2 linked regions of the Sporomusa termitida genome follow. The main gene of each other region encodes a partner of the protein of the gene in region 2 in a complex. Links are inferred from orthologs where the notes say so. Each region holds a gene or a part of one and is shown on either strand. Other genes may lie near its edges.

Region 1 (3,849 bases), 430 kb from region 2 along the record:
GAGCAAATACATATATCTGCGTTCACAGGCTTTAGTCAGATAAATAGCATAATCGATTAAATCGGAATCAGTAACTGAATTATAATAATTCTGAGCATACAACCAGTCCCGCCGGGCCTGATCCACTACCTCCGCCAGACCGGGCAGACTCTTACCTCCAGAATGTTCGGTATCCCACAAACCCAATAGTTGCCGCCATGCCACCATCATTATCCCTCCACTAAGTAACTTAGCTGAATGTGATAAGTTACCACATTCTGCTTACAGACAATATATGTCGGCCAGTCCAAAATAATGAAAAAATACCGGAATCAAGATTCCGGTATTAGACATGCAGCTTAATTGAATGGTGCATAACGAACCCCTTCATACCGTGCGCGCTTTAACAAATATGTATATTTCTTTTCAGCAGCGTGAATAAGAAAAGTAGCATGATCGACTAAATCAACATCAGAGACATTGTTGTAGTAGTTTTGGGCACTCAGCCATTCCTGTCTTGCTTGCTCAATCTGTTGGGCCAAAGGCGGAATACGAGGAACAATCGTTACATTTTGTGGTATAAAACCATTGATAATGTTCATTAACACTGTCTTCATTTTATCTCCTCCCTGTTATAGTATTCCCATAAACAGGCAGGATAAACAGTGGCTTTACATTTCCCTGCGGTTTTCTAGCGCTTTGGACAACGTGACCTCATCAGCATATTCAAGGTCTCCCCCCACCGGCAAACCGTGAGCAATGCGAGTGACTTTAACACCAAGCTGCTTAAGCAGCTTGGCAATATACATAGCCGTAGCCTCGCCTTCGACATTAGGATTAGTCGCCATAATTACTTCCTGAATCCCCCGGTTGATCCGGTCTAAAAGCTCTTTCACCTTGATATCGTCAGGGCCCACGCCCTCAAGCGGCGACAGTGATCCATGTAATACATGGTATAAACCGTTAAATTCACGGGTACGTTCCATTGCCGTCACATCTTTAGGGTCTTCGACAACACATACAAGCGACTTATCCCGCCCTTCAGAGCGACAAATCTGACAAGGATCAGAATCTGTCAAATCAAAACAAACCGTACAATAACTAACCCGCTCTTTGGCATCGATAATCGCTTGTGACAAAGCAAGTACCTGGCTTTTATCCATTTTCAGCACATGATAGGCAAGGCGGGCCGCAGATTTAGGTCCAATCCCCGGCAAACGGCGAAAATGCTCAATTAACCTGGCAATTGGCGCAATATAGCTCATAAATTAAAACATTCCTGGTGGCAGATTAAGACCGCCGGTTAATTTCCCCATCTCCTGGGCCATCATATCATCTACCTTGGTCATGGCCTCATTAACAGCAGCCGCAACCAAATCCTCCAGCATTTCCACATCCTCAGGGTCAACGGCAGAAGGAGAAATTTTTACAGACTGAATTCTCTTTTCCCCGGTAACTACGACTTTAACTGCGCCACCCCCGGTGGATACTTCGATGGTCCGGGATTTAAGCTCTTCCTGAAGTTTGGCCATATCCCCCTGCAATTTTTGAACCTTTTTCATCATTCCAGCCATATTTCCCATATTTCCAAACATGTGTCAGCCTCCTAATTTTTTTTTTCTTCCTCTATCTTTACTATTGTACCGCCAAACATCATTTGGGCCTGTTTGACAGCCGGGTGATTAATACCAGGATCAGGCTGCACAGCAGTTACCGGCAGTGATGCTTTTGGTTTGGCAGCAGGTGTATCCTGTCCCAGTACACAAATAATTTTTACTTGTTGCCCGGTAACCTGAGCAAGCGCTTTTTCAACGATTGCCCGGTAATCGTCTTTTTCTGTCCGTTCTTTCGGAAAAGTGGCAGAAAAACGTACCGTTGCCTGATTATCAGCAAGAGCTATTAAGTGACCTTGCATCACACAGGCGTGTACCGACCGCTTACCACTAGCTAAGAGTTCTTTGAGCACAGCTGCCCATATCTCATTTAAATTGCTTATATTACCTGCCGCGTCAGAAGGAGGCGGCGGTATAACAGGTTCAGCCCCCACCGGTGGCGCCCCAGCCGGCCGGGGAGATTTCGGAGCCTGCCGGGGCAGCTCAGATGAGCTAGCGACCGGCTTGAGCGGCGTAGGCGGCGCCGGCGCCGGCTGCGGGCTTACATTGGCGGGACTTGCCTCCACCACCGCCGTTTGGTTGGTAAAACGAGACTCGAGCACGGCAATCCGCTCAATTAAAGCAGCAATATCTGTACTTACCGCCCGCCGGCATAATGTAATAAGTGCCATTTCCACAGCAATACGCGGTTCAGCCGCCCATTTTGTCTCGTTCGCGGTCGAATGCAAAAGCTCTAGCATCGCCACTAGTTCCTGATGAGAAAATTTGGCACTTTGGGCAGCTAATACTGATTTATCCTCACTGTACATTTCAATGTTTTCAATAGCGGGAGCAGCTTTAAACAACATCAGGCTGCGGGCATGTAGTGCCATTTCAACAAGCAATTGACGTACATCTTTCCCTAGATTAATAACTTCGTCGAGTTTGAGCAGCAAGCTGTGAGTATCACGTTCAGCTATTGCATCGGTTAGCTGCCACACCCATTCATGGCCAATTAATCCCAGCAATTGTCTAACATGGGCAGCCGTTATCAAACCGCTGCTATCCAAAGCAGCGCATTGATCCAAAATGCTGAGAGCATCACGCAGACCGCCGTCAGCCTGAACGGCAATCAGCTTAAGTGCCTCAGGTTCCACCTGTAAATCAGTGTGTTTTGCAACTAGCGCTAACCGCTGCTCAATTTCTCTTACACCTATGCGGCGGAAATCATAGCGTTGGCAGCGAGAGTGAATTGTCGCGGGAATCTTATGCGGCTCAGTTGTGGCTAGAACAAACACTACGTGGCCAGGCGGTTCCTCCAGCGTCTTCAGCAGCGCATTAAAGGCCTCTGTCGTTAACATATGGACTTCATCAATTATGTATACTTTATAACGCCCGTCTACCGGTGAAAATTTAACTGTTTCTCTGAGATCACGAATTTCGTCAATGCCCCGGTTGGAGGCCGCATCTACCTCAAAAACATCCATTGATGTGCCGGTGGTGATCTTTTCACAATTAGGGCAGGCGTTACAGGGGATAGCGGTAGGGCCCTGTTGACAATTTAGCGACTTCGCCAATATTTTGGCTGTAGTCGTTTTCCCTGTCCCCCGCGGCCCGGCAAACAAATAGGCGTGGGCAATCTTACCGGAGACAATCGCATTTTTCAGAGTTATACTAATATGATCCTGACCGACTAAACTGCCAAAATCCTGCGGTCGCCACTTTCGATACAATGCCACATAAGTCATTCCCACACCTCCTTGCCTTACAAGATTGTTATATTCCACACCAGTAAAATGTTTCCCTTTTTCGGGAAAATAATTAATATAAAAAGCCTGTTAGCGCATCAGTCTGCAAACTTCTTCCTTATTTATATATATAGCAAAAAAGCAGCCCTGCGTTGGCTACTTTCAATAAATCTATAGCTTTCAGTTAGTAAACAAATAGCTTTTGTTTTCCACGACGGGCCATAGCAGCAGCCAGGCACCCTTACGGCACATAAAAATGATCACTTAGCGCTGCTTCCTTCCGGATCTGACGCGGTTCATGAGTTCCTATTGCGTAAGACCCGGCACTGCTGTAGCCCGGCCTAGAAAACAAAAAGCCGTTTTAGGCGGCCTCGCGCTTGTAGAAGTTATGGCGGAGAGAGAGGGATTCGAACCCTCGGTACAGTTTCCCGTACACACGCTTTCCAGGCGTGCTCCTTCAACCACTCGGACATCTCTCCGTGTGCTCTCAACAGAAATTCATTATATACTATTCAACCAGACAATGCAAG
Region 2 (4,774 bases):
CCTGGCTGCCACTCACCACGGAACCCGCGATTTTTCGGATATTCATGAGATCTATCTGGCAGGCAAGTACCCCCAGCCGCCGGCCCAGGTGATTTCACCGCGGGAGGCCTTGTTTGGCAATACCTGTATGGTTCCTTTCCAAGATGCCAATGGTATGATCTGTGCTGAAATTGTTACTTTTTACCCGCCTGGCATTCCTATGCTGTGCCCGGGGGAACGGATTACTCAGGAAATCATTGATTATTGCCATGTTTTGCAGAATGCCGGCCTGCATATTTCCGGGCCCGAGGATTACCTGCTGAAAACGATTAAGGTAGTTGACTGACGGAGGCTGTATGCGAGGAAAACTAATTGTTATTGAAGGTACTGACGGGAGCGGCAAGGCAACCCAGGCGGGGATACTGGCAGGGCGCTTACAGGCCGAGGGCATTGCCGTACGCAAAGTCGACTATCCTAACTATCAGAGTCAATCGTCGGCGTTGGTTAAGATGTACTTGAAGGGCGAGTTCGGCAACCGCCCGGAGGATCTTAATGCGTATGCCGCATCGGCGTTTTATGCGGTTGACCGCATTGCGTCTTATAAAAAAGAGTGGGAGAAATTTTATTTGCAGGGCGGCGTTGTTATCGCTGACCGTTATACTACTTCGAATATGATTCATCAGGCAGTTAAGATTAGTGACAGCGCAGAACAAAAAGATTATCTGGACTGGCTATGGGATTTTGAGTTTGTAAAATGTGGCTTGCCTGTTCCTGATACCGTGTTTTTTTTGGCAATGCCGCCGGCAGTTAGTGAGCAGCTTATGCGCGGGCGGGTCAACAAGGCCGGCAGCAGCCGGGATATTCACGAGCAGAATTATGCCTATCTGGACCTATGCTATAAAAATGCCTGCGGTATTGCAGACCAGTTTGCCTGGCAGAGGATCGATTGCACCCGGGAGGGACAGCTGAAAACGATTGAAATAATACATAATGAAATATACGAGCAGGTTGGCAAACTGATTGGCAGGGACTGATAGCAGCCCTGCCTTTTTACATTACCGTTTTTGTGCCAAATATTTGATTATTTCACTAAAACCATTTATAATTTATAGGATAAGAAGTATGTTATCTGCCCTGTAATTTCTAGGCAGGAGGACTATAACGCATGAGTATGAAAATAAATAAATTAGCTATGGGCAATCAACCGGTGGTCGCTGAACGTGAACAGGCCGGCAAAGCTGAGAAAACAGGTGATTATTTTGCCGCAGACCTGTTGAAAACACAGGAAAAGCAGTCAGCTGAGCGTCTAAAGGCGATGCTTTCAGAAATTGATGAAAGTGGGCGCAGATTGTCGAACATGCCTACCTATGGCGAGCTTAAAGCCTATAAAGAGCTTGTCCGTAATTTTATTGGTGAGGCTGTAGCGCGCATGTATACGCTGGAATCACGGGCCGGCTGGGACCGTCATGGCCGGCAGAAAATGTATACGACCATTCAGCAAATTGATGCCAAGCTCAGCGAGATGGCCGAAGATGTGCGCCTCGGCCAGCAGCGCCAGCTGTCAATCATGTCTAAGCATGACGCGGTGCGGGGCATGCTGGTCGATTTATACACCTAGATGATGATACATTGGCAGGAAATAATCGGACATGATGATAATGTGAGCATCATCAGGGCAATGCTGCTGGCCGATAAAGTGCCGCATGCGCTATTGTTTACCGGTCCGGCGGGTGTTGGCAAAAGTCTGGCCGCAACCTTGCTGGCTGCCGGCATCTTATGCGGCGGTACCGGTGCCAAGCCCTGCGGGGTCTGCCAGGCGTGCCTGGTGTTCAACCGCAGTGCCCACCCCGACTTTGTACTGGTGCGGCCTGACGGCCGGGCAATTAAGATTGACCAGATCCGCAGGCTGCAGCACTTTGCGGCGTTAACTCCGGCTATGGGTTTACGGCGGGTGTGTCTGATTGAGGAGGCAGAGCTGATGACGGTTCAGGCTGCTAATAGTTTACTCAAATTATTAGAGGAGCCTCCCCCCGGCTTTGTGTTTATCCTCGTGGCCGGGATAGCACAGCCGTTGCTGCCGACAATTTTATCCCGCTGCCAAAAGATTCAATTTCAGCCGCTGGCATCAAGTTTGCTTGCCCAGACCCTGATTGCCAGAGGCTATGTACCGGCAGCGGCCAAGGTTGCTGCCCGGTTAAGCGGCGGCCGCATGGGGGCGGCACTCGAATTATTGGCGCCTGAGGGTTTGATGAACCGGAATAAGGCGATTGAATTATTAGACAGTCTGCGGGAAAAGCGGCTGGCGGCTGTGTGGGAGCGGGCACTCACGCTTGACAGCCTTGACACGAAGGAAGTCGTAGGCATTCTGGAGTTTTTGGTATATTTATTGCGCGATATTGTACTGGTAGCCGGCAGGCATAGTGAGCATTTAATATATAATACTGATTGTATGGCCCAGTTAAAGGACTGGGCGGGCCATTGGCCGGAAAAACAAAATATTTTGGCGATCAGGGCCGTGAAGGATACGATACGGGCGATTCACGGTAATGCCAATACCCGGCTGGCTATCGAGGCGTTACTCTTACATTTGCAGGATTTAACGGAAAAGGAGATTAAGTATGTTGACAGTAGTGGGAATCCGCTTTAAAAAGGCGGGTAAAATATATTATTTTGATCCAGGCGGTATGGAAATAACTGCCGGGGAGCATGTCATTGTAGAAACTGCGAGGGGTCTGGAGTTTGGTGATGTAGTCGTTGGGCCGCGGCAAGTGGAAGACAGTCAGATTGTAGCGCCTCTGAAGCCGGTACTGCGTAAAGCGACACCGGAAGATGAGGAGAAAGTCAATGATAACCGGAAAAAAGAGAAAGAAGCCTTTAAAATCTGCGAACAAAAAATCCAGGCCCATGATTTACCAATGAACCTGGTGGATGTGGAATATACTTTTGATGTAAATAAGATTATTTTCTACTTTACGGCGGAGGGCCGGATAGACTTTCGCGAGCTGGTAAAGGATTTGGCCAGCGTTTTCCGTACCCGGATTGAACTCCGGCAAATCGGTGTCCGGGATGAGGCTAAATTAATGAACGGGATTGGTTGCTGCGGCCGCTCGCTGTGTTGTGCAACCTTCCTGGGAGATTTTGAACCAGTGTCCATCCGGATGGCCAAAGATCAGCATCTGTCGCTTAACCCTACTAAAATCTCCGGTATCTGCGGCCGCCTGATGTGCTGCCTGAAGTACGAAAATGACTGCTATGGCGGCTGCTGTGCAAAAAAGGTGGTGGCGCCGGCGGTTGGCAAGGAGGTTGTTACTGTCGAGGGTGAAGGCAAGGTATTAACAATTAACCAGCAGAAACGGACGGCAACCATTGCGCTGCCTGAAGGAAAAACGTTAATTATTCCGTGGGATGAGGTAGTGGAAAAAGAATAATGGCAGCTGACGAGATTCGGTTAAAACCGGGTGAACGGGTAGATGACCTTGTTATTAATAATATGAAACTAATTCAGCATCCTGACGAGTTTTGCTTCTCGCTGGATGCTGTGCTATTGGCGCAGTTTGCCAGCCTGCGCGCAGGCTGTGAGGTGATAGACCTTGGGGCCGGCACCGGGGTTATCGGCTTGTTGCTGCTGGCACGGGGCGCCGCTGCGGTTACCGGTGTGGAGCTGAATGCGGCGATGGCCGATAGGGCTTGCCGGTCGGCGACCAGTAATGGTCTGGCCGATAGGCTTACCATGATCCATGGCGACCTGCGGCAGGTGAAAGAGTTCTTGCCCGGCGGCTGCTTTGAACTGGTTGTTGCCAATCCGCCGTATCGCCCCGTAGGGAGCGGCTATATAAGCCCCAATAGCCGGGTAGCCATGGCGCGGCATGAGGTGACAGCAAATCTGGCCGATGTTGTTGCGGCCGCGAAATATCTGGTAAAGTACCGCGGCCGGTTTGCGATGGTGCACCGGCCGGAACGGCTGGCGGAAATTACGCTGGCGATGTGTGCGGCCGGCCTTGAACCGAAGCGGCTGCAGTTTGTGTATCCGGCGGCCGGCAAAAAGCCCAACATGCTGCTTATCGAGGGGGTGCGGGGGGCCAGACCGGGAATTGATGTATTGCCGGCCTTAATTGTATATACTACTGATGGGAACTATAGTGAAGATATCATGAAGTTTTATAGTCAGGACAGGTGACTTTTGTGACGATAACAACCGGCAAAGGGACTCTCTATCTATGCCCTACACCGCTCGGCAATCTGGAGGACATGACTTTCCGGGCTGTCCGGGTGCTAAAGGAGGCGGCAGCCATTGCCGCTGAAGATACCAGACATACACGTAAGCTATTAAATCACTTTGCTATCCATGTGCCGCTGATCAGCTATCATGAGCATAATAAGGAGGAACGGGGGCCTGAACTCATCCGGCGCCTGTTAGAGGGTGAAACCATTGCACTGGTTAGTGACGCCGGTATGCCGGCCATCTCTGATCCCGGGGCTGACCTGGTGAAGCTGGCCGTTAGGAACAGCGTGCCGGTCGTGCCGCTGCCGGGGCCCAATGCGGGGCTGACGGCCCTGATTGCCTCCGGACTTGACACCAATCATTTTACATTTATCGGATTTTTGCCAAAAACCAATAAACACCGGCGGGACAGGCTGGCCAGCCTGGCGAGCCAGCCCTACACCCTCATATTTTACGAAGCGCCACACCGGGTGCGAGCAACTTTACAGGAGCTAAAGAGCGCTATGGGAAACAGGCAGGCGGCTGTTGCCCGGGAATTGACGAAAAAATTCGAGGAATTTGTCCGTGGTGACC

The links. Proteins that work in one complex are often made in the same cells at the same time.
Region 1: holB (region 2) and dnaX share a complex: the UniProt entries of both Bacillus subtilis proteins name them as parts of the DNA clamp loading complex. The link is inferred for Sporomusa termitida from one-to-one orthologs.

Annotation. Positions count from the first base shown.
Region 1 is NZ_CP036259.1:4,619,471-4,623,319, forward strand. What follows is about bases 953-3,849. They hold dnaX (DNA polymerase III subunit gamma/tau), read right to left. Parts: upstream 3,320-3,849; coding sequence 1,586-3,319; downstream 953-1,585. Other genes in these bases: recR (recombination mediator RecR), read right to left, coding at 953-1,244; SPTER_RS21310 (YbaB/EbfC family nucleoid-associated protein), read right to left, coding at 1,248-1,574. In the rest of the region: SPTER_RS21295 (YaaL family protein), read right to left, coding at 1-210; SPTER_RS21300 (YaaL family protein), read right to left, coding at 339-596; more of recR, read right to left, coding at 651-952. UniProt on the Bacillus subtilis protein: Part of the beta sliding clamp loading complex, which hydrolyzes ATP to load the beta clamp onto primed DNA to form the DNA replication pre-initiation complex.
Region 2 is NZ_CP036259.1:5,047,589-5,052,362, forward strand. The notes cover bases 742-3,611. They hold holB (DNA polymerase III subunit delta'), read left to right. Parts: upstream 742-1,597; coding sequence 1,598-2,626; downstream 2,627-3,611. Other genes in these bases: SPTER_RS23245 (dTMP kinase), read left to right, coding at 742-1,013; SPTER_RS23250 (YaaR family protein), read left to right, coding at 1,145-1,597; SPTER_RS23260 (PSP1 domain-containing protein), read left to right, coding at 2,598-3,407; SPTER_RS23265 (tRNA1(Val) (adenine(37)-N6)-methyltransferase), read left to right, coding at 3,407-3,611. In the rest of the region: SPTER_RS23240 (aminotransferase class I/II-fold pyridoxal phosphate-dependent enzyme), read left to right, coding at 1-325; more of SPTER_RS23245, read left to right, coding at 336-741; more of SPTER_RS23265, read left to right, coding at 3,612-4,156; rsmI (16S rRNA (cytidine(1402)-2'-O)-methyltransferase), read left to right, coding at 4,228-4,774. UniProt on the Bacillus subtilis protein: DNA polymerase III is a complex, multichain enzyme responsible for most of the replicative synthesis in bacteria.